Regions from separate parts of the Rhizobium sullae genome, predicted to be linked through region 1. Evidence: predicted binding sites of a transcription regulator. Region 1 holds the regulator's gene; each other region holds the start of a gene.

Region 1 (8,072 bases):
CTACGATGTTATTCCCTATGGCATGCTCAACGGAAACCCGGGTTTGCTCGGCGGCCTCAACGTCGTCGGCATGACACGAGCAGGGATCGATCGCGCTGTCATTCATAAGGTGCGGCGCGCCTACAAGGCGATTTTCGAGGGATCGGGATCGATCCGCGACAACGCCGCAGCCATCCGCGACGAATATGCCGATTGTGAGCCGGTGATGCAGATCCTCGATTTCATTGCCGCGGAAAGCGATCGAGCGCTGTCATCGCCGACGCGAGGGCAGAAAGGCTGACCTTGTCTCCCGCCAGTGATACCGACAAAGGCCGTCTGGCGATCATTGCGGGAAACGGCCTTCTGCCGTCCTATGTCGCAGAGGCGGCGCGGGCGGCCGGCGAGGAGCCATTCGTGATTTCGCTGAAGGGCGAGCTCGACCGGTCATGGGAGGGCTACGACCACGCGGTCATCGGCGTTGGCGATTTCGCGGCGCTCTACGGACTTTTCAAGCGCAACAACATCACCCGCGTCGTCATGTCGGGCGGCGTTCGCAGGCGTCCCGAATGGCGGGAAGTACGGCCGACCTGGCGGACGATCGCAAAGATGCCGGGCGTTGTGCGCACGCTGCTCTCGGGCGGCGACGACACGGTGTTGCAGATGGTCATCAAGCTCATTGAGGATGATGGCCGCCGCGTCATCGGCGCGCAGGAAATCGCCCCTGACCTGCTGGCGGCTGTCGGACCGATCGGCGCCATACAGCCGAGAAATGACGACAAGACCGATATTCTGAAGGCGGCAGCCGCCGCCGAAGCGCTTGGCGCGCTCGACGTCGGGCAGGGCGCGGTCTCTGTCGGCGGACGCATCGTGGCGCTCGAAGGTGTGGAAGGGACGGACGGCATGCTTGAGCGCGTCGCATCGCTGCGTGCCGCCGGTCGGATATCGCCGCGCCGCCGCGGCGTGCTGGTCAAGCTCTGCAAGCCGCAGCAGGATGTCCGCGCCGACCTGCCGTCGATCGGCCTCTCCACGGTGATGAATGTCAAGGCGGCGGGCTTGGCGGGCATTGCCGTCGAGGCGGGGCGTGCGCTCATACTCGACCGCAAAGCAGTGATCACGGCCGCCGACGAGGCAGGACTTTTTGTCTGCGGCCTCGATCGCGGCCTGCCGTCATGGGGGCTCTCATGAAGATCGCGATCGTGGCAGGCGAGGTTTCCGGTGATCTTCTCGGCGCCGATCTCGTGGCGGCCCTGAAGCGCAGACATGCCGGGGTCGAACTGGTCGGCGTCGGCGGCGACGCGCTGGAGGCGCAGGGGCTGAAATCGCTCTTCGATTTCTCCGAGCTTTCGATCATGGGCATAACCCAGGTGCTCGGAAAATTGCCGAAGCTTGTCGCCCGCATCAGGCAGACGGCGGCCGCGATCATTGCGGCAAAGCCCGATATCCTGGTCATCATCGACAGCCCGGATTTCACCCATCGCGTTGCCAGCCGTGTCCGCGAAGCCCTGCCGGAGCTACCGATCGTCAATTATGTCTGCCCCAGCGTATGGGCGTGGAAGGAATATCGTGCGCAGCAGATGCTGGGTTACGTCGACCATGTGCTGGCCGTTCTGCCGTTCGAGCCCGCAGTTATGGAGCAACTTGGCGGACCGCCAACGACCTACGTCGGCCACCGGCTGACGGCGGATGCGGATTTAATTGGCGCTCGGCGCCGCCGGGCAGAAAAGCTCCAGACTGACGCCGAAGGCCGGAAGACGATCATGCTGCTGCCCGGATCGCGCTCGTCGGAAATCACGAAGCTGCTTCCCTATTTTCGCGAGGCCGTGAATGAACTGGTGGCGCGCAACGGCGACGTGCGTTTCCTGATGCCGACGGTCAGCCGCAGAGAATCGATGGTTCGCGACATCGTGAAGGACTGGGAAACGAAACCTGAGATCCTGACTGGAAATGAACAGAAATGGCAGGCTTTCGCGGAGGCTGATGCGGCAATGGCTGCGTCAGGGACCGTCATCCTCGAGCTTGCACTTACAGGCGTGCCGACAGTCTCGGTCTACAAGACAGACTGGATCATCACGATGATGACGCGGCGTATCAAAACGTGGACTGGCGCAATCCCGAATCTGATCGCTGACTACGCCGTCGTGCCGGAATATATCAACGAGGTCGTTCGCGGCGCCAGCCTGGCACGCTGGATGGAGAGGCTTTCCAGCGACACACTCCAGCGGCGCGCAATGATTGAAGGTTTCGACTTTGTGTGGCAACGCATGCAGACGGAAAAGCCGCCGGGGGAACGGGCGGCTGACGTCGTTCTCGACCTTCTGAACAAGAAAAAAAACGGCCATTTCTGACCGGGTGCCCAACTGCATTGTGGCATCGGCCGCTCACAGACATGTAGCAGAGCAGTCATTGACGACATGCAACTTTGCGTCTAGCTACGATGGAATGAATATCACAATGGTTCTCGTAGTGGTGATGGAGCGCATGGGCAGGATGGTATAACCACCCGGCGAAAGCACCCATGCGCGGTAAGCAGGCTCCTGACGGGGCCTTTTTTTATGCCCGAAATTGGGGCCGCGCCTCGTCAGATTTCCATAATCCCCACTGGCAAGATGGACAAACAATGATGAGCGACAATCCCATTCAGGTTCCCAGCAAACAGAGCGCCGGAAACCCGGTCGTGACTTCGGCTGCGGCTACGCCCCGGCGCACAATTCTTATCCTACTTACGGCACTCTCGGCGTTGCCGGTGAATATGATCTTGCCGTCGCTTCCGAACATTGCCGCCACGTTCCAAGCTGATTTCACGCTCGTCAACCTTTCGGTTGCCGGTTATGCGATTGTCAGCGCCCTGACGAACCTCATCGCAGGCGCAATGTCGGATCGCTATGGACGCAGGCCCGTTGCATTGATGGCAATTTCCATCTTCGTCGTCGCGTCCGTTGGCTGTGCCCTTGCGCCCAATATTGGCGTTTTCCTTCTGTTTCGAGCGATGCAAGCGTCCATCTCTGCCTGCTTTTCCGTCGCTCTCGTCGTTATCAAGGAAACATCGGGCGAACGCGAAGCCGCAAGCAGAATTGGTTACGCCGCCATGGGATGGGCAATTGCGCCCATGCTCGGCCCTACGTTTGGCGGGGTGTTGGACGAACTGTTCGGATGGCGGGCGATCTTCGCCGTTCTTGCGATGTTCGGTGCGGCGATCCTGGCCCCGTCCATGCGGGAGTTGAGAGAAACCGCCATACCCTCGGCGAAATCGACGAGGAACTACCTTGCTTCATACATGCATCTCTTGGGCGCGGCCGGTTTCTGGGCCTACACCCTGTGCATGGCCTGCTCCATGGGAACACTTTATATCTTCCTGGGAGGCGCGCCGTTGGCCATTGACGGATCAAGCGCGAAGCTGGGATTCTACATGGGAATGGTTCCGGCTGGCTTCATCCTGGGCAGCTATTTGGCTGGCCGCTACGGGTCCCGAAACCCACGAAACGCCACCATTGTTGTTGCACGTCTCTTGACTTGCATGGGGCTGCTGGTCGGCCTGAGCCTGTCGATGTCGGGCATCACCCACGTTCTGGCGTTCTTCGGACCTTGCATGTTTATCGGCATCGGCAATGGGTTGACGATGCCCGCTGCCAACTTGGGCGTGATGTCCGTCCGTGCCGATCTCGCGGGCACTGCCGCAGGGTTGGCCGCCGCGATGTCAATCGCCGGCGGAGCGCTCATAGCCTCCACCGCCGGTCTGTTTCTCAAGGAGTCAGGCGCGGTCCATACGCTGCTCGGCATGTTGCTGATATCGGCATCGCTCGCGCTACTGGCGGCACTTTTCGCGGCTTTTATCGATCGGTGCGCGTCCAAGCGGGTTTCCTAGCCGGCTGGCGCTTTCCACCCATCGCAGAAATGGGGTTGCTGCAAGGATCCTTAAGGTTCGCGACAAAGTCGGATCGCCTGAAAACTCAAGGGAATTGTGAACAAAAAAACCAGCCGCAAAAGCCGGCGTTCTCGACCGGCTTTTGCGGCTGTTGATATTTCGCACTCTGGTCAAGAACTGGATCCCTGACCGGGTTTTGTTTCGGGAGGAAGCGGCCTAACGCTTCGAAACCGGAACGTAGTCGCGCTGCGGCTCGCCGACATAGAGCTGGCGCGGACGGCCGATGCGCTGCTGCGGATCTTCGATCATCTCGTTCCACTGGGCGATCCAGCCGACGGTGCGTGCCAGCGCGAAGAGTACGGTGAACATCGTCGTGGGGAAGCCGAGTGCCTTCAGCGTGATGCCGGAATAGAAGTCGATGTTCGGATAGAGCTTCTTTTCGATGAAGTATTCGTCGGTCAGCGCGATGCGTTCCAGTTCCATCGCGACTTCGAGAAGCGGGTCGTCCCTGTGACCGAGTTCGGCGAGAACCTCATGCGTCGTCTTCTGCATGATCTTGGCGCGCGGATCGTAGTTCTTATAGACGCGGTGACCGAAGCCCATCAGGCGGAACGGATCGTTCTTGTCCTTGGCGCGGGCGATATATTCCGGAATGCGGTCGACCGTGCCGATTTCCGAAAGCATGTTGAGGGCCGCCTCGTTTGCACCGCCATGAGCCGGACCCCAGAGGCAGGCAATGCCGGCTGCGATGCAGGCGAACGGATTGGCGCCCGAGGAGCCGGCGAGACGGACCGTCGAGGTCGATGCGTTCTGCTCGTGGTCGGCATGCAGGATGAAGATACGGTCCATGGCGCGTGAAAGGACCGGGTTCACGACATATTCTTCGCAAGGAACCGCGAAGCACATGCGCAAAAAGTTCGAGGCGTAGTCGAGATCGTTCTTCGGGTAAACGAAGGGCTGGCCGATATAGTACTTGTAGGCCATGGCCGCGATCGTCGGCATCTTGGCGATCATGCGCAGGCTTGCAACCATGCGCTGATGTGGATCGGTGATGTCCGTCGAGTCGTGGTAGAAGGCAGACAGAGCGCCGACGCAGCCGCACATGACGGCCATCGGATGCGCGTCGCGGCGGAAGCCGGTGAAGAAGCGCGACATTTGCTCGTGCACCATGGTGTGATGCGTGACGCGGAAGTCAAAGTCCTTCTTCTGCGCGGCCGTCGGCAGTTCACCGTAAAGCAGCAGATAGCAGACTTCCAGGAAGTCGCCGTGCTCGGCAAGCTGTTCGATCGGGTAGCCGCGATGCAGCAGAACGCCTTCATCGCCGTCGATATATGTGATCTTCGATTCACAGGAAGCGGTCGAGGTGAAACCAGGATCGTAGGTGAAGGAACCGGTGTTTTTGTACAGTGCACCAATATCGATGACATCCGGACCGATCGTTCCGCTTTTCACGGAAAGATTGGCGGTTTTGTCGCCGACTTTGATTGTTGCGCTTTGATCCGTCATGCTGATCCTCCAAACTGGCGGCGGCGCCATAAAAGCGCCATAGGGTTAAGCGTCCTCTCCGATAGCTATATGATCACGGCGCCAATGCCAAGTTACCGTGGCGCCATTTTGTGCATCGCAGTATCAACTTTTAGACACTCCTGCGATGCCGGAGGCGCATAACGGAAGCCAATGATTTAATTCGGCTTTTGGCAATCCAATTTTTTTGGCTTTTTTCAATCGATTATTGTTGCTGAAACGCCCGTTGGCTGCATTCGGGGTTGTATTAAGAGGTGCCGCCGGGCTGGGTGCAGGCCGGAGTTGAAAACGAGCACGCTGCGCATTTCCGCATCATGCCTGCGGGATTGATTGCCATGCTACTGATGCCCTTCGGGCTCGACGCGCTGCAATGGAGGGTGGTCGGTTTCGGGTTCGATCTGGATCGCGACCGCAAGGACGGTATCCTCATGGGTGGCGACATCGGCGTGGCAGGCTGCCGGGCTGGTACTTTCCGGTAGCAGTCACCGGCTTCCCGCTGCTTACTCCGCTGCGCACGAAGTTCCGGCATATTGGCACCACGATCGTGTCAGTCTCGACGCTTTTGGTCGCCCGTGCTGACGGTGCTTGACAATGCGTCCTGTCTTGGTCCTGCTTGCCATACCGCGGACATCGTCGTTGCGCCGGTCAGGCTGCGCTCTGCCGATCCGGCGCGATGCCCTTCACGGGCGAAACCTTTCGGAAAGCCGGCGCTATTGAATTGCGCTTTGGAAGCGGAGCAGCACAAATCACAACCGCCTTCGAGAAACTCGATCGTCCCAAGAGCCGCCACCGCGCCTATGATTGGCGCAGCGGTACTTTGCCGGCGATGCGCCGCCGGTCAGTGATAACGGCGGATGAGGCCGACGAGTTTGCCCTGAACCTTGACGCGATCTGGTCCGAAGATGCGGGTTTCGTAGGCCGGGTTTGCGGCCTCGAGCGCAATCGAAGCACCCTTGCGACGGAACCGTTTCAGCGTCGCTTCCTCGTCGTCGACCAGGGCCACGACGATATCGCCGGGGTTTGCGGTACTGCTGTTGCGGATGATGACCGTGTCGCCGTCGAAGATACCAGCCTCGATCATCGAATCGCCCTTGACCTCGAGCGCGTAGTGCTCGCCGGAGCCGAGCATGTCGGCTGGAACGTTGATGTCGTGTGTGTTGTTCTGGATCGCCGAGATTGGAACGCCTGCCGCGATCCGGCCCATGACGGGAACCGAAACGGAGCTGTTATTTCCTTCGTTCGCCGGCTTCGGCGGGACGGCCGTAGGCTGCAGCTTGCCGAGGCTGCCCTCGATGACGCTCGGCGAAAAGCCGCGGCGGGGCTGAATGCTCGGGCTATAGGCTTCCGGAAGCCGGATCACTTCAAGCGCGCGAGCCCGATTCGGTAGGCGGCGAATGAAACCGCGCTCTTCCAGAGCGGTAATCAGCCGATGGATACCGGATTTGGACGCGAGATCCAGCGCATCCTTCATTTCGTCAAAGGACGGCGGCACGCCGGATTCTTTCATGCGCTCATGTATGAAGAGGAGAAGCTCCTGTTGTTTGCGCGTCAGCATCGAAGTTTAACCCCAGTTTCGTGAAACAAAGCCAGAACAGACACTATATGTTCCATATGTGTTCCGCAAGTACCTAAATTTTCGTAAAATTTCCCCTCAACTGTGTTCGTTTTCGAAACTTTTTGTTTGCCGGATAGGGCGCCCGGCTTGCAATGCCGAGATACCCGGCACACATCTTTCGGCACAGGAAACGGAGACGTGACGCCATGCCGCATCCGCTGGATCATCTTGTTCTGCCTGTCACCAACATCGATCTCGCGCGGGATCGACTGGGACGATTGGGGTTCACGGTTGCCGCCGAGGGCCGTCATCCTTTCGGCACGGTGAATGCCTGCGTTTTCTTCTCCGACAAGACCTATCTCGAGCCGCTTGGCGTTGCTAGCGCGAAGGAATGTGAAGAGGCAGTGCGGCACGGAAACGTCTTTGTGGCGCGCGACCAAGCCTTTCGCTTCCGCTGCGGCAATGACGGATTCTCTGCGGCCGTGTTCGCCACGGAAGACGCGGACGCCGATCATGCGCACTTCGTGCGGGCGAGAAAGAGCGGCGGCGGCATGCTGGAGTTTTCGCGCCTGATCAAGATGCCGGACGGGTCGCAATCGACGGGGACTTTCAAGCTTGCCTTTGCCGCCGATCTTCGGGTGCCGGATTTCTTCCTCTTCGCCTGCCAGCGCATCAACGCCTTTCCGGCCGATCGCAGCGCGCTGGAAAAGCATGCGAATGGCGCAACCGGTATCTCGGAGATCGTGCTAAGCGCGCCGGAGCCTGAAGCTTTCGGCTCGTTTCTTCAGTTGGCCGTGTCTACGACGGGAATCGAGCGGACGCCGTTCGGCGTGGCGATCGCGTCAGCGAATACCAGGATTAGCCTGCTGTCGCCGGAAGGGATGGAGGCTTATTTCGATTCGCTGCCGTTAACCGCAGATAAGGGGCTGAGAGGCAGCGCTATCGTTTTCCGCACCACCGATCTTGCCGTGACAGAAGCGCTTTTGGCTGATAACGGGATGACCTATACACGCAAGAACAACAGAGTCCTGGTGAAGCCGGCGCCCGGCCAGGGTGCGATCTTCGCCTTCGAGGAGACCCAATGAGCAATACGAATTCCGAAGTCGCAGTCGGCGAAGGTGCCGGCCGCGTCGTCTTTTCCAACAGCGGCAG
Region 2 (8,072 bases), 1.8 Mb from region 1:
CTTGCCATCCGGCGCACCGAGAGAAGCGGACGGCAGCATGCCAAGCGAACCGGTCAGCATCGCCGCGACGTCGGAAAGCATGTCACCGAAAAGGTTATCGGTGACGATGACGTCGAACTGTTTCGGCTGGCGTACCAGCTGCATGCCGCCGGCATCGGCCAGCATATGCTCGAGCTGGACGTCGGAGTATTTCGCCTTGTGCGTCTCGGTAACAACCTGATTCCAGAGCACACCCGACTTCATGACGTTGCGTTTTTCCATGGAGCAGACGCGGTTTTGGCGGGTCCGCGCCATTTCGAAGGCGACGCCGGCGATGCGTTCGATTTCGTAAGTGTCGTAGACCTGCGTATCGATGCCACGCTTCTGGCCGTTGCCGAGATCGATGATCTCCTTCGGTTCGCCAAAATAGACCCCGCCCGTCAGCTCGCGGATGATGAGGATGTCGAGTCCTTCGACCAGGTCCGGCTTCAGCGAAGAGGCGGAGGCAAGCGCCGGATAGCAGATTGCCGGGCGCAGGTTTGCAAAGAGTTCCAAGTCCTTGCGCAAGCGCAGAAGGCCCGCTTCCGGGCGCACTTCATAAGGCACGCTGTCCCATTTAGGGCCGCCGACGGCCCCGAAGAGAACGGCGTCTGCTGCCAGCGCCTTTTTCATGTCGTCTTCGGAGATGGCCGCGCCATGCGCATCGTAGGCATTGCCGCCGACAAGGCCTTCATCGGTAACGAAGCCGGCATTCATCGCCTCGTTCATGTAAGCAATGATCTTGCGGACCTCGCCCATTGCCTCGGGACCGATGCCGTCGCCCGGCAGCAGGAAAAGATTGCGCGCTGTCATGAAACCCTCCGCGGAAAAACAAGCTGCGGCTTCTTAGACCCCGCCGGAAGCCATTTCAAGGAACAGAACGGCCGAATCGGTACGGTTTGTGGCTTCACGATGGTGACGCGTATCCCCCGTATTTTTCCAAGCAGCAAAGAAAAAGCCGGGTGGAAGCCCGGCTTGATCGCATGCTGTGTTTGGAAGACTAAGCTGCCCAGGGACGCGCCGCAGCATTCTTCTTCTCGAAGCTGTCGATCGCTTTGCCCTTTTCCAGCGTCAAGCCGATATCATCGAGGCCGTTCAGCAGGCAATGGCGCTTGAATTCGTCGAGGTCGAACTTGATCGAACCGCCGTCCGGGCCGGTGATTTCCAGGTTTTCGAGATCGACCGTCAGGACAGCATTGGAGCCGCGCGAAGCGTCGTCCATCAGCTTGTCGAGATCTTCCTGGCTGACTGTGATCGGCAGAATGCCGTTCTTGAAACAGTTGTTGTAGAAGATGTCCGCAAAACTTGTGGAGATAACGCAACGGATGCCGAAATCGAGAAGCGCCCACGGGGCATGCTCGCGCGAGGAGCCACAACCGAAATTACCGCCGGCAACGAGGATCTTGGCGTTGCGGTATGCCGGCTTGTTCAGCACGAAATCGGCATTTTCGGAACCATCCTCGTGGTAGCGGGCCTCGGCGAAGAGGCCCTTGCCGAGACCGGTGCGCTTGATGGTCTTCAGATAGTCCTTCGGAATGATCATGTCCGTGTCAATGTTGACGACAGGCAGGGGCGCTGCAACGCCGGTGAGCTTCACGAATTTATCCATGACCTAGGCTCCAAATTCAGCGGATGTACTTTCGTTGATCAGCATCTAGTCCAGTTTCCCGCCGAAATGAAGGAGAATCTTTCTGAATTGGCGGCCACACGGCGTTTCGCGCGGCCTGTCCATCGTCCATGTCCCGTTACTTGGACGTGTCGTTCAGCCCCCAGAGCACACCGAATGGATCGCGAAGCTGACCGTAGCGGTCGCCCCAGAACATTCGTTCGACCGGCATGACGACCTCGGCGCCGACAGACACGGCGCGCTCCCACCAGGAGTCGATGTCATCGACGATCAGCTGTATTGCGAAGCCTTCATGGCCTTTGAAGGGATGGCCGTATTCAGGATAGGCATCCGACAGCATGAGAGAGCTGCCATTGATATAAAGATGCACATGCATCGTCCGACCCTTCTCGTCGGCTGGCACGACATAGGCTTCTTCGGCGTTAAATGCCTTCTTGTAGAATTCCGCGGCCTTGAGCGCGCCGTCGACCGTCAGATAGGGCAGCAGGCCGTTTTTGACCGGGGGCATCTTGGCGGGGACGTTTTCGTTGCTATCCATGTTCTTCCTCCGTCTCTTGATTTTAAAGGTCCGGCATCACGGCCGACCGCTTCAAGGACGTAGGACTAGAACGGGAGCCGACAGCTCCATAAAGAATTTTTGTGAAGGGCTGAATGGCCGGTTGCGATCACAGATCGATTATCGTGCCGCGGCCGTCGTTCCAGATGCGCATTTCACGCTTTGCCTCAGCCTTGGCGCGGACGGGCGCCGGCTTCATCTTCATCGAAAGCGCACGGCCGACCATGAGGACGGTCAGGATACCGCCGATGGCGAGCGTCACCGAAACGGTGAGAGCAGCGAGCGCCACGAATACAGTGATCCCTGACAGCATGAGGAAGATGGAACGTATATTCTGCATGAGTTTAGACCTTTCTACGAAAGGAATGTGGTCCTTGGTTTTCCTCTCTGCAAGTCAAGCATGGCTTTTTGTTGTCTTGCCACTCTTCACAAAGCTTGGCACACATTCGTGATGAGCCAGAATTCGCCCGTCCGTTCCTTCAGTCTGCACCGTTCAGTGCTGAGCGTTCCCGCCATCAATCTCCGCGCGCTCGAAAAGACCCGTGCGCTCGATTGCGACGCCGTCATTTTCGACCTCGAAGATTCAGTGGCGTTCGAGAAGAAGGAAGAAGCGCGTGAACACCTGAAAACCTTCTTTTCGGGGAAACCACTCGAGAACAAGGAAAAGATCATCCGCATCAATGCGCTCTCGTCGAGTTTCGGCCATGCCGATATGGAACTGGTGCAGGCTCTCCGGCCGGATGCGGTGCTTTTGCCGAAGGTCGACGAACCGCAGGACGTCATGGCGGTGAGCGACCTTCTTGCCGACGCGGATGCGCCGGAGACCTTGCGTATCTGGGCGATGATCGAGACGCCGCGTGGCATCCTGAACGCTGCCGCAATCGCAGAAGCCGGCCGCACTTTGGGCTCGAGGCTCGATTGCTTCGTTATCGGATTGAACGATCTGCGCAAGGAGACCGGCGTTCTGCCGCAACCGGGCCGAAGCTATCTCGTACCGTGGCTGATGCAGGTCATCCTCGCCGTGCGGGCCTATGGTCTCGATGCGATCGACAGCGTTTTCAATGATTTCAAGGAAATGGATGCTTTCGAGGCCGAATGCGCGCATGGCCGAGCCATGGGCTTCGATGGCAAGATGCTGATCCATCCGGCGCAGATCGAGGCTGCCAACCGGCACTTCGCTCCCGACGCGGCTGCCATCCGGGAGGCGGACGAAATCATTGCGGCTTTCGCCGATCCTTCGGCCGAAGGTCTCAACGTCATCAATTTAAACGGCCGGATGATCGAGCGGCTGCATCTTGTCCAGGCGGAAAGCCTGGTCCATAAAGCCCGCCTGATTGCCGAACGCCAGACTGCTGAACGAAAGCCTTTATCATGAAGCTCTACCGCCTTTTGACCGGCCAGGACGACGCCGCGTTCTGTCATCGCGTAACCGATGCGCTCAACAAGGGCTGGTCGCTTCACGGTGTGCCGTCGCTGACCTTCAACGCTCAGACCGGCCAGGTGATTGCCGGCCAGGCGATCGTCAAAGAGGTCGAAGGCAAGGATTATCATCCGGAGATGAAACTCTCCGAACAATAGCTCAGCGGTCGGCAGCTTCCTCGACGCTGGCTTCAATCCGCTCCATGTCGTCATCGCTCAGGCCGAAATGGTGACCGATCTCATGGATGAGGACGTGGGTGATGATGTCTCCAAGCGTTTCTTCGTTTTCCGCCCAATAATCCAGAATGGGACGTCGGTAGAGGCGGATACGATTGGGCATCTCGCCGGTCTCGAGCGTGAAACGCTCGGAAATGCCCCTGCCTTCAAAGAGTCCAAGCAGATCGAACGGCGTTTCCAGCGCCATGTCCTCGAAGACGTCATCGTCCGGAAAATCTTCGATTTCGATGGTCAGATTGTCGGTGAGCGACCGGAACTCATCCGGCAAATGGCTATAGGCTTCCATCGCCAGGGACTCGAATGTGCTGAGCGTTGGAGCATGGCGGTCCCGCCAATCCTCGCTCTGGTTTATGCGGGCCATGAAAAATCCCTTCCTTTGGCGCCCATATAGAACCTTTGTGGAGGATTTTCGAGTGTGGAATCAAAGGCAGGAATAAATTCACAAGAATTGGCTGTTGACTCTTCTAGCAAGCTCTGGAATCCATAAGAACATAACAGGAACAATCTGACTTTGGAGTGAACGTCATGGCGCAGACGGCCGTGGCGCGCGAGCAGCTTTTTGCGCTCCGCGAAACCATCGCGAAACTTGAAGGCAAGCCTGCGCCGGCGCTTGCGGCGGCGGCGCAGGAGGCTTTTGCGACTGGTGACGATACCTATTCGAAATCCGCAAAAACGCCCCCGCGCCTGTCTTTCGGCATTCCAATTCTCGACGAGGCACTTGAAGGCGGTCTGCCGCTTAACGGCATTACCGAAGTCCGCTCTCTGATGCTGAGGCAGGCAGGCGCCGCCAGCGGTTTCGTGCTGGCGCTTGCGGCTTTGCTGCAGCGACAGGAGACGGCGGATGGCATGCCGGTTCTCTGGATCGGCGACAGGATATGCACGATGGAAGCAGGGCTTCCCTATGCTGTCGGCCTCAAGGATTTCGGATTGGAGCCGGAGCGCTTTCTCATTGCTTCGCCACACAAGTTGGAAGAGGCGCTATGGCTTGCCGAAGCGGCTGTCGAAAGCGGCATCTTCCCCGCCACGATCCTGGAGGTACGCGGCAATCCCGCTCATTTCGGCCTGACGGAAAGCCGGCGATTGAGCTTGCGGGCAAAGGCTTCCGGCCGTCCGCTTTTTCTGTTGCGGCAGGGCGGCGAGGAGGAGGCGAGCAGCGCCTTGTTCCGGCTCCTTGCCGAACCCGCGCCGGTCAGTGCACGGCCTCTGCCGGATGGTTCGATGTTAGGCGGCAGCCTCGGCAATCCGGTTTTTCGTCTCATCCTGGAGAAGAGCCGCAACCCGGCTCCCGTCTCCTTTCTTCTGGAGTGGAATCCTTATGACCGCCGGTTTTTCCCCGTTAACCAACCAGAGCACACTCGCTTTCCAGGCGACCAGTCAGCGCATTCTGTCGCTCAGCTTTCCTCATCTTCCAACCGACAGAATCGCCCGCAAGAGGTGGGGGCTGTCCTGGCGTTCGGCCGGACGCCCTGACGCGCCGCCGATCGTCTGTTCTGGACGGTTCAACAATGCCATGCGCCTGACGGCACTCGATGAGGTGGCGGAACGGATTAAACTGAAGAAAAACCAAGGGGTAGCCGAAGCGCGCGCCATATTCCCCCTTCTGGATGTCATCGAGGAAGATCCCGCCGCCGATCGCCGGCTTCTCGAAGGCATCGCTGATTGGTGCGACCGTTATACGCCGCTGGTGGCGTTCGACGGCAAGGACGGCCTGTTTCTGGATATCACAGGCTGCGCCCATCTCTTTGGCGGCGAAAGGGCTATGCTCAAGGATATCCTTTCCCGGCTCTTCCATATGGGGCTCGATGTTTGCGGCGCGATCTCTTCGTCGCCGGGCCTCTCCTGGGCCGTTTCCCACTTCGGGAGTGGTGGCGTCATTGAAGCCGATGAGATGGAACATGTGCTGGCGCCGTTGCCGGTCGCGGCCCTTCGGCTGGAGGAAGAGACTGTCGAGGCACTGAAGAAGCTCGGGCTCAAATATATCGGCGACCTCCTGTGTGCCCCCCGCGCACCGTTGGCCCGCCGTTTCGGCGCGCAACTCCTGCCCAGGCTCGATCAGGCGCTGGGAGCGGAAGAGGAGCCGGTTTCCCCGCGGCGGCCCGTTGCCAGTCTTTCCGCGGAACGACGCCTCATCGAGCCGATTGGTACGGAAGAAGATATCCTCGCCGTCACCGGCCAGATTGCAGCATCACTGAAAGCATCGCTTGAGGCACGCGGCGCCGGCGGCCGTGCGTTCGAACTCGTGCTGTTTCGCGTCGACGGCAGGGTCTTCAGGATTCCCGTCGGGGCCTCACAGCCTCTCAGGGATCCGAAGCATATCGCTTCGCTGTTCTGCGAGCGTCTGCAGGCAATCCACGACGATCTCGATGCCGGCTACGGCTTTGAAATCCTGCGGCTGAATGTGCTGCGCCATGATCCATTCGATGCGGCACAGGGGGATTTCGAAGGAGGCCGACAGAAGGAGATGTCGCTTGCGACTTTCATCGACCGAGTCTCGGCCCGCCTCGGCACGGATTGCCTACAGAGATTTCAACTGCGCGAGAGCCACGTGCCGGAGCGGGCGGTGACTGCAATTCCCGCCATGGAAGGCCCTCCGGCACGCCGGAAGGCGGAGGTGGGAAATTCCTTTCCTTCACGGAGCGAGCGTCCCCTGCGGCTTTTTGCCCGGCCGGAGCGAATGGAGGCCCTGCTTGCCGAAGTGCCCGACGGCCCGCCGCAAGTCTTCCGCTGGCGGCGTATGCAGCATCGCGTGGCAACAAGCGAGGGACCGGAGCGGCTTGCCATGGAATGGTGGATCGATGGCGCGGATGCCGAGGCGCGCGATTATTTCCGCATCGAGGATGATGCGGGTCACCGTTTCTGGATCTATCGCGAAGGTTTTTACGGGCATGCACTTCCTCCACGGTGGTTCATGCATGGGATTTTCGCATGAGCACGGTGCCCGCATTTTTCGAGATCGGTGCGAGAACGAATTTCTCGTTTCTCGAAGGAGCCTCCAGCCCCGAGGAGATGGTTGTGCAGGCGGCTTGGCTGAAGCTCGGCGGACTCGGGATTGCGGACAAGAATTCGGTTGCCGGCGTCGTGCGGGCGCATGCGCAGGCGGAGGAGATCAGGAAAAAATTCGAGAGGAAGGAAGCTGGCCTTCTGGAAGAGGATGAGAAGGAGAGGAACATTCCCGATCCAATCCGCATCCAGCCAGGTGCACGTCTCGTCTTTTCGGATGGAACCCCGGATGTTCTTGCCTATCCACGGAACAGGAAGGGGTGGGCGCATCTTTGCCGCCTGCTGAGCGCCGGGAACCTGAAAGACGAGGCGGAGAAGGGGACCTGCATTCTTACGGAGACGGAGTTCATGGAATGGGGAGACGAGATGGTACTCGCTCTCGTTCCCGACCGGTCCGTCCTGGACGACGCTGCCGGACGGAAGGCGTTGGAAGACCGTCTGGAGCGGTTCCGGAAGCGATTCCGCAAAGCACTCCACATAGCGCTGGTGCCGGCCTATGACGGCCGCGACAGGCAGGCCTTCGCAGTGCTTGCCATGCTCGCGGCGCGCAACCGCATTCCGCTGATCGCGACCAATGAGCCCCTTTACCATCATCCTGAGCGTCGCCCCCTCTCCGATATCGTGATTGCGATCCGGGAGCATGTGCCGATTGCCGAAGCCGGTTTCCTCCTGGCGCCGAATGCCGAGCGCTACCTCAAGGGAACACGCGAAATGTTCCGTCTCTTCAGGGACTATCCCGATGCGATCGAAAATACGCGCACGTTCTTCTCCAGTCTCACCTTCTCGCTCAGCGAGTTGGAGCACAATTATCCGCCTGAAAACGATCCCGGCGAGACACCTTACGAAACGCTCGAACGGTTGACACGCGCGGGAGCGCAAAAACGCTATCCGGAGGGTATCCCCGAAAAGATCGCGGCGCAGATCGACTATGAACTCAACCTCATCCGCGAGAAAAAATACGCCTCCTATTTCCTGACCGTTCACAAGATCATCCAGCATGCCCGTTGTGAGCTGAAGATTCTTTGCCAGGGTCGAGGGTCGGCTGCGAACTCGGTCATCTGCTACTGCCTCGAAATAACGGAAGTCGATCCGGCCAAGAGCACGCTTCTCTTCGACCGGTTTATCTCGATGGACCGGGACGAGCCGCCGGACATCGACGTCGATTTCGAGCATGACAGGCGCGAGGAGGTCATCCAGTTCATCTATAAAAGATAC
Region 3 (8,072 bases), on a different replicon from region 1:
GCTTGATCCGCGGCAGCATCGACATCTGCGCCCGGCTTTCGATCTGGAAAGTGCCAAGTGTGTCGGCCTTTCTGATCATCGCATAGGTGCGTGGATCCTCCGCCGGGATGGTCGCCAGATCGACAGTGATGCCCTTATGCTCGGCAAGCAGATTGAAGCCGCGCTTCATGCAGGAGAGCATGCCGAGCGCCAGGCAGTCGACCTTCATGAATTTCAAGATGTCGATGTCGTCCTTGTCCCATTCGATCACCTGGCGGTCGACCATCGCCGCCGGCTCGATCGGCACGAGTTCATCGAGGCGGTCACGGGTAAGCACGAAGCCGCCGGGATGCTGCGAGAGATGGCGCGGAGCGCCCATCAGTTGCCGGGCGAGATCCAGTGTCAGGCGCAGGCGCCGGTCGCCAAGGTTCAGATTGAGATCCTCGGCATGCCTGGCACCGACATCCTCGCCCCAGCCCCAGACCTGCGATGACAGCATCTTCGTCATATCCTCCGGCAGGCCTAACGCCTTGCCGACGTCGCGGACAGCCCCCTTCGAGCGATAGCGGATGACGGTCGAACACAAAGCAGCATGGTCGCGACCATAGGTGTCGAACACCCATTGCATGACGATCTCGCGCCGTTCGTGCTCGAAATCGACGTCGATATCGGGCGGCTCGCGGCGCTGTTCCGAAACGAAGCGCTCGAACAGCAGGTCGTTGCGGTCCGGGTCGATTGAGGTAACGCCAAGCACATAACAGACAGCGGAATTGGCAGCCGATCCCCTGCCCTGACAGAGAATGTCCTTTGAGCGAGCAAAGCGGACGATCGAGTTCACCGTCAGGAAGTATGGTGCGTATTCGAGCTTCTCGATCAGTCGCAGCTCGTGCTCGAGGTTCCCCCGCACCTTGTCCGGCAGACCTTCGGGATAACGCTCAGCCGCCCCTTCCCAGGTGAGCTGCTCCAGCGTCTGCTGCGGTGTCAGTTCCGGATGCGAGCGTTCCTCCGGATATTGATAGGCGAGTTCATCGAGCGAGAAACGGCAGCGCTCCATGATTTCGATGGTGCGGGCAAGCGCCTCCGGATAGCGGTTAAAGAGCCGCGCCATTTCTTCCGGTGGTTTTAGATAGCGATCGGAATGCCGTTCACGCCTAAAGCCGGCATCATCAATGGTGATGTTGTGGCGGATGCAGGTGACGACATCCTGCAGGATGCGTCGCTCGGGATCGTGAAACAGCACGTCATTGGTCACCACCGTCGGCACCCGCGCCGCCGCCGCCATGTTCGACAGTTCGTGCAGACGCAGTTGATCGTTCGGCCTTCGGCGCAGCGTCAGTGCCAGATAGGCGCGATCACCGAAGGCCTCGCGCAGGCGACGCAGGTTGAGAGCGCAGGTCTCATCGGCGTGGTCCGGGATGAAGACGGCAATCAGCCCCTCGCCATAGGCGACGAGATCTGCCCAATCGAGGCGGCATTTCGCCTTGCCGGCGCGTTTCTTGCCGAGCGACAGCAAACGGCAGAGCCGCGCATAGGTCGGCCGGTCAGTCGGATAGACAAGCACCGACAGACCGTCGGTGAGATCAAGGCGACAGCCGACGATCAGCCGGACGCCGGTATCCCTGGCCGCCTGATGAGCGCGGACGATACCGGCGAGCGAATTGCGATCGACGATCGCCAAGGCCTCAATGCCGAGTCCGGCCGCCCGCGCGAACAGTTCCTCGCAGGAGGACGCTCCGCGCAGGAACGAAAAGTGCGAGGTGACCTGCAGTTCGGCATATCGTTCAGTTGCCGTCATCCGAATATCCCATGGAGGAACCATTTGTGGCTGCCGGTTTCGCTGTGCTCACCGTCACCGGCGCGAAAGATCCAGTAGCGCTCGCCGGCATCGTCCTCGATCTGGAAATAGTCCCGGACCGCGACCAGTTCAGCATCCCTCTTCCACCATTCGCCGAAGACACGCTCGGGGCCATCGGCACGCTTGACGCGGCGTCGCGTGCCACGCCAGGTGAAACTGACTGGCGGATGATCGGGCAACAGCGCCATCGTCTCGATCGGCTCGGGATGCAAAAGCAGCCGGGCCGGTCGCGCCCAGTGATCCGGCCAGGTCTCGCCATTGTCCGGGGTCATCGGCGCCACGCGGGTAACGGAACGCTCGGGCACATCGCTGGCAACCGGCGCGAAACGATAGAGCCGCCTCTCGCCGATGCGGTTGCCAAGGATGTCGATCAACCCGGAAACATCGGCTTCCGGTTCCTCGACCAGCGACGAGATCACCTGCCGCGCGACGAGCGGTTCGGCATGGGTCGCCGTCAGCGACATGATCTCGATGCCGAAGCCGGGTTCGATGGTCTCGATCCGGTCGGTGAGCAACCGCGTCAGCCGCTTGACGTCGCGAATCGGCGTCGCGGTTCCGGCCCGGATGGCCTGATAGGAGCTGTCGACGCGGTGGAACAAGAGATCGACGCGGCGGGCGCCGAGACCTTTTTCCTCGAGCGCGTGACAGAGCTGGTCGACGAGCTTGGCGGTATAGCGCGCGATTGTCTCGGCCGCGGCGATCGGCTCGCCAAAAGCACGGCGGACCTCGACCAGCTCCGGCGTGCGCACCGGATCGATCGGCTCGGCGATCCGTCCCATCGCCTGATCGAGACGGCGGCCGAGTTCCGGCCCGAAGCGAAGGGCCAGCGGGGCGCGCGGCTGGCTCGTAAGTTCGCCGACCGTGTTGAAGCCGAGAACCCGAAGACCATCGACGATGGCTGGGTCGACCCGCAGCGCGGCGATCGGCAGATCTCGGATGACGTCAGCCTGCGTACCCGGCGGAACGACAAGCGTCGGGTTGGCCCGGAATCGCGCACTGGCATGGGCGGCACCCCAGGTGTCTGCGACTGCCGCGCGTGCGGCAATGCCCGAGGCGAAGAAGCGGTTGACCATGCCCGACAGCATCAGCTCCTCGCCGCCATGCAGGTGATCGGCGCCGGTCGTGTCGATCACCAGACTGTCAGGCGGATCGGCGGCAACGATCGGCGCATAGCGTTGCAGCGCCCAAAGCGCCAGACGTTCGAGCGCCTCGGTGTCGGCGGCCGGATCCGCATCCATGACGACGAGGCCGGTCACCAGTGCCTGCGCCTTGGTTGCCGGCATCCCGATCCGCAAGCCGGCCGCGCGTGCTGCCTGATCGACGGCCAGCACGAGGCGCCGCCTCTGCTGGCGGCCGATTAGGACGAGCGGCGTCTCAGGCGGAGGCGCGGCGTCGCCCAATCTCCGTCTGAGGCGATCCGTGGACCACATCGGAAGGAAGAGCGATACGACCCTTGGCATCTGGGGCCTCCACTTCAAAATCAGCACTTTCACCGGCGCGACAGCGGATAAGTTCAAGCAGCCAGCGGGCGCGGCCGACGCCTGGAACCGGCAAGGGAGAAGACGGCAACACCGAGACGCGCCAGCGTGTAACCGATGCGGTCGGTTGCCCGAAGTCGGAAGCCTCGGTCTGCCGCCGCCAGCGGCGGATGGCGATGCCGATCGTGCCTGAACTTTCGGCGGCAAGCTGCAGCCGGCGGGACGCTGTTATCGAAAGCCGTGCCAGTTCGCCGACGACAGCGCCAAGCCCGCCATGGCGCAGTCCCTCCTCAATGCAGGAGAGTAGTGCCTTCTCGTCACCCGCTTCGACATAGATGACCCGCCCAGGCAGCAGGCCCACCTGGGCAAGTGCCGGTGCGAAGAGGTCCGGCCGTGTGACGCACCAGAGCACCTTGCCCTTGGTACGCGCCGCGATCCCGGCGGCAAACAGTGCTGCCGCGGCGCCATCGATCGCGCCATTGCCGCCGCCAGCAACCTCATGCAGCGCACCCAGCGCCAGCCCGCCTCCCGGCAGCCGGCGGTCGATCGCCGGAACGGCGAATGGAAGTGTCGCCCGACCACGAACCACCCCGCCCTCCAGCCGCTCGATGCGTTCGCGCAGCTCGGCGATGATAGTGTTGACGGCGCGGTCACGCATGCGAAATGGCACCTCCTCGGGCTTGCAACGGTAGAAACTGCTGCTATGTTCCCTATTTGTTCTTAAACCGAACAGGAGTCAATCAACCCTCGAGCGACTCTTCTGGGTTGAGCACGATCCCATCCGCAAATTTCGATGGGCGGCAGAGAGGGTGGTCGTTCACGATGCCAGGATCGTTCGCTCACTGCTGCTCAATCCCGGCGCAGGTTCGGATAAGATGGATAGCCGTAAAGTGAAAGGAAATACATGTTGATCGCGCGGGAGCCGGAAGGCGATGGCAGGAGCGGAGCCGACGCGGTTCCCTCCCCTGCCGGCGGCGTGCGCAAGATTCTGCATGTGGACATGGACGCGTTCTATGCCTCGGTCGAGCAGCGCGATAATCCGGCGCTCCGCGGCAAACCGGTCGCCGTCGGCTATCCGGAGGCGCGGGGCGTGGTCGCCGCCGCCAGTTACGAGGCACGCAAATTCGGTGTCCATTCGGCGATGCCCTCGGTGACCGCCAGGCGCAAATGTCCAGAGCTGATCTTCGTGCCACACCGCTTCGACGTCTACCGGGCGGTATCGGAGCAGATTCATGCGATCTTTTCCGATTACACGCACCTGATCGAACCGCTGTCGCTCGACGAAGCCTATCTCGACGTCACCGAAAACCTCAAGGGCATGGAGTTCGCAACCGAGATCGCCGAGCAAATCCGCGCCAGGATCAGGGCCGAGACCGGGCTTACAGCATCGGCCGGTGTTTCGTACAACAAATTCCTCGCCAAGATGGCCTCCGACCAGCGCAAGCCCGACGGATTGTTTGTCATCACGCCGAAGCAGGGTCCAGCCTTCGTCGAGGCCCTGCCCGTCAAGAAGTTCCACGGTGTCGGACCCGCGACAGCTGAGAAGATGCTGAGGCTCGGGATTGAGACCGGCGCCGATCTGAAAGCCCGCGATCGCGCCTTCCTGCAGCAGCAGTTCGGGAAATCGGGGCCATATTTCTACTGGATCGCCCGCGGTATCGACGAGCGCGAGGTCAAGCCGGATCGCGTCCGCAAATCCATCGGCGCCGAGGATACCTTTCGGGAGGATATTCATGATGTGGAGGCCGCCAGCGCCGCCCTGCAGCCATTGATCGACAAGGTCTGGCGCTATTGCGAGACCAACGGCATTCGCGGCAAGACCGTGACGCTGAAGGTGAAGTGGGGAGATTTCACGCAGATCACCAGGAGCAAGACCGCAGCCGTACCGGCTACGAGCGCGGCCGAAATCGCTGCCATTGTGGAGCTGTTGCTGTTGCCGATGTTTCCTGTTCCAAAAGGAATCCGACTGCTGGGCGTGACCCTCTCGTCCCTCGACCATGATGATGAGAAAGACGAACCGCAGCTCGCATTTGCTTTATGAACCGCATCGCCAGAATCCATTTTCTCTCACCCGTACTATTTTCAGACTGAAGCTTTATCGCGCATCTCCATACTGTCGCACAACCGTGGTAGATTTCGGCCAGCCAATGGCGGAAGGCGGGTGTGCGCGGCCTTTTCGCGCCCACCATCGAAGCCTTCTACCGCCGCGGGCCGCATTGCGCTCGAGAACTTCTATGAAGACGTCGAGGAAAGGGCTTAACCTTAGGGCTTGAGACGCAATGGACCTGGGATGGAAGCTGGCTGCCACGATCCGCGGCGATGCGCCGGTTGGTCTGCTCGACAGCTATGTGAGCGAACGGCATCCAGTGGAAGCACAGGTCCTTGACCGGTCGCACGCGCAGGTCGCACTCATGCGGCCAAGCGGGGTTCACGCGCGCTTGAAGCCATCATCCGCGATCTAATCGACGGGCGTGACGGAGCGACCTATTTCGCCGAGCGCGTCTGGGGGGTGTCTCTCCTTTGACGCTGCTTTGACGGCGGGGTGCTACGGCCGGTTTGCGAAATTACCCAGAGGAATTCAGCCGGTTATGCTTCAGTTCGACCATCGCCAAAGCGTCAATATGCCTTTCGGAATCCCAATTTCCCTTCCCGGTGGCTTGCCAGGCGCCGCAATTATGGCAGACTGGTTTGCGGATGCTAGGTCTTCGGGCTGCCAAACGAGCGCGTCGGAGGCAACGGGGGCGGGGCCTGTGGATCGCATGGACAAGGAGCAAAATCCGTTTCGGATGTTCCTGCTCGGGCCTTTTGCCCTTGTGGACGCTGGAGGGCGGCCGGTTACTCCGAAATCCAAAAAAGCCCAGGCTCTTCTGGCGATGCTTGCGTTGTCCGCTCGAGGCTCGCGCTCGAGAATCTGGCTTAGGGACAAGCTGTGGAGCGATCGCTCCGACGACCAGGCGGCAGCTAGTCTGCGCCAGGCCCTTTTGGACATTCATAAGACTTTGGGAGCGGCACGTGATCTTTTGATCGCGGACAAGAATACCGTTTGGCTGGATATGGATCGACTCGTACTCGACACCGACCTGGTGGTTCGGATGGAGCGGTCGGCCGACCAAATCACCGACGAATTGCTCGAAGGTATCGACATCCGCGATCCGGAGTTCGAGGACTGGTTGGCGCTGGAACGGCAGAACTGGTATCGCCGGCTCGATGAAGGACAAGTCCACGATGTATTCGAGCCGCGACAGCAGCCGAGCCGCGATATCGCCAAACATTCCGCCCTGCTGCCATTAACAGGCGCCCCGGATAGGCCGAGACAAGGCAAAGCCCTGGAAATCGCCAGCAGCAACTCATATCGGGGGCCAGGCGACGGTGGCTGGCAATGGATCATGGCCCTTCAGTCCCCCATCGTGGTGGGTGCCGGAGAGGGCGGACAAATTGCTGCGACACGGTTCCAAAACCTCATTGCAAAAGCCATCATCGATGGACTGGGCATTGGCGTCACCGACCTCTCCTTCACCTTGCCGGATATTGAACAGCGCGAACAGCAGATCAGCCTTCCGATATTTCTACAGCTTCGCCTGACGTTTGACGGTGACATGGTGCTGATCGAACTGGTGATGAAGCACCTGATCAACAACCGTATTCATTGGCTGGGCAGTCAGGCAATCAGCCGCACGCAGTTTGAGCGAGGCGAGTTCGGTACCGCTGCTGCGTTGATCAGCCAGACCGTTGATCAGCTGGCCTATTTCCAGGAGACTCAGGCAAACGATGGCCGACTGTCGCAAGACGGCCTCCTGATCGACGCCGTCAATGCGATCTTTCGGCTGTCCCGCGGCGATTTAGATAACGCGGAGCGGCGCCTGGAAGAACAGATCCAGTATCAGCCGCGGTCATCGACGTTTGCCTGGCTGTCATTCATTCGAACTTTCCAGGTCGGCCAACGTTTCAACGCGCTCGACGCGCATCTGATCGAGGAAGCCCAGGTCTATGCGCGCAAGGCGCTGGAGCTCGATCCGCAGAATTCCGTGTCGCTCGCGCTCGTCGGCCACGTCCATTCGTTCCTGTTCGGCGAATATGACTACGCGGCTAACCTGTTCGAAAAATCAATCCGCCTGAACCCGGCTCTGCCGCTCAGCTGGGATCTCTACGCCATGCTTCATTGCTATGCAGGCCAGCCCGATAAAGCCGTGGCCATGGCGCGTTGGGTACAAGAGCTCGGCGTCTACAGCCCACATAGATACTACTTCGATACGACCAAATGCATTGCAGCAGCGCTTGCAGGCGATCATGCCGCAGCCATAGCTGCAGGTGAAGAAGCCCTGCGGTCACGGCCGAACTTCAACAGCCTGCTGCGCTATCTTGCCTCCAGTCATGCCCATTCCGGCGATCTCGGCGGCGCGCGCCATTACCTGCAGCGTCTTGAGGTGGTCGAGGGCGGCTTCTCCATCAATGCCCTACGCGGCAGCGGCTATCCGCTGCTCAACACAGGCGGCGGCCAGATCTTGATCGACGGCCTGCTCAAGGCAGGCGCCAAGCTGCGCTGAACCCAGGACAATTCTTCATATCATCGCGCAAGGAGGCTGCAATGGAAGCGGAGACTATCCAGGAATCGCAATCAAAAATTGTTTTATTTCTAAACAGATATAAATTCAGGATTGAGCCGGATACGGTCCTTCCGTGCGAGCCCAGGGACGATGCCAGCGCTGATCCTCTCGCCGGTGCATCGCAGGCTGCGCCTGATGCAGCCTCCGCACCTGCGC

What was found. The regulator LexA, encoded in region 1, represses DNA repair genes until DNA is damaged. The targets are predictions, from matches to a motif close to TGTTCNNNNTGTGTTCNG.
Region 2: the regulator LexA is predicted to act here: its motif matches at 4,343-4,360, upstream of N2599_RS17810 (ImuA family protein).
Region 3: the regulator LexA is predicted to act here: its motif matches at 4,017-4,034, upstream of dinB (DNA polymerase IV).

Annotation. Positions count from the first base shown of each region.
Region 1 is NZ_CP104143.1:1,798,690-1,806,761, reverse strand. It holds gene lpxA (acyl-ACP--UDP-N-acetylglucosamine O-acyltransferase) at 1-280, shown strand, start outside; gene N2599_RS09120 (LpxI family protein) at 283-1,164, shown strand; gene lpxB (lipid-A-disaccharide synthase) at 1,149-2,324, shown strand; gene N2599_RS09110 (MFS transporter) at 2,597-3,841, shown strand; gene gltA (citrate synthase) at 4,058-5,347, opposite strand; partial or broken gene N2599_RS09100 (hypothetical protein) at 5,671-6,224, shown strand; gene lexA (transcriptional repressor LexA) at 6,204-6,920, opposite strand; gene N2599_RS09090 (VOC family protein) at 7,127-8,005, shown strand; gene kdsA (3-deoxy-8-phosphooctulonate synthase) at 8,002-8,072, shown strand, end outside.
Region 2 is NZ_CP104143.1:3,566,768-3,574,839, reverse strand. It holds gene leuB (3-isopropylmalate dehydrogenase) at 1-831, opposite strand, end outside; gene leuD (3-isopropylmalate dehydratase small subunit) at 1,019-1,627, opposite strand; gene N2599_RS17835 (VOC family protein) at 1,764-2,183, opposite strand; gene N2599_RS17830 (hypothetical protein) at 2,311-2,541, opposite strand; gene N2599_RS17825 (HpcH/HpaI aldolase/citrate lyase family protein) at 2,653-3,576, shown strand; gene N2599_RS17820 (DUF1737 domain-containing protein) at 3,573-3,779, shown strand; gene N2599_RS17815 (metallopeptidase family protein) at 3,781-4,218, opposite strand; gene N2599_RS17810 (ImuA family protein) at 4,383-5,327, shown strand; gene N2599_RS17805 (Y-family DNA polymerase) at 5,368-6,786, shown strand; gene N2599_RS17800 (error-prone DNA polymerase) at 6,783-8,072, shown strand, end outside.
Region 3 is NZ_CP104144.1:2,516,034-2,524,105, forward strand. It holds gene N2599_RS32950 (error-prone DNA polymerase) at 1-1,774, opposite strand, end outside; gene N2599_RS32955 (Y-family DNA polymerase) at 1,771-3,294, opposite strand; gene N2599_RS32960 (ImuA family protein) at 3,209-3,970, opposite strand; gene dinB (DNA polymerase IV) at 4,217-5,353, shown strand; partial or broken gene N2599_RS32970 (FAD-dependent monooxygenase) at 5,560-5,830, shown strand; gene N2599_RS32975 (SARP family transcriptional regulator) at 5,901-7,856, shown strand; gene N2599_RS32980 (phosphatase PAP2 family protein) at 7,898-8,072, shown strand, end outside.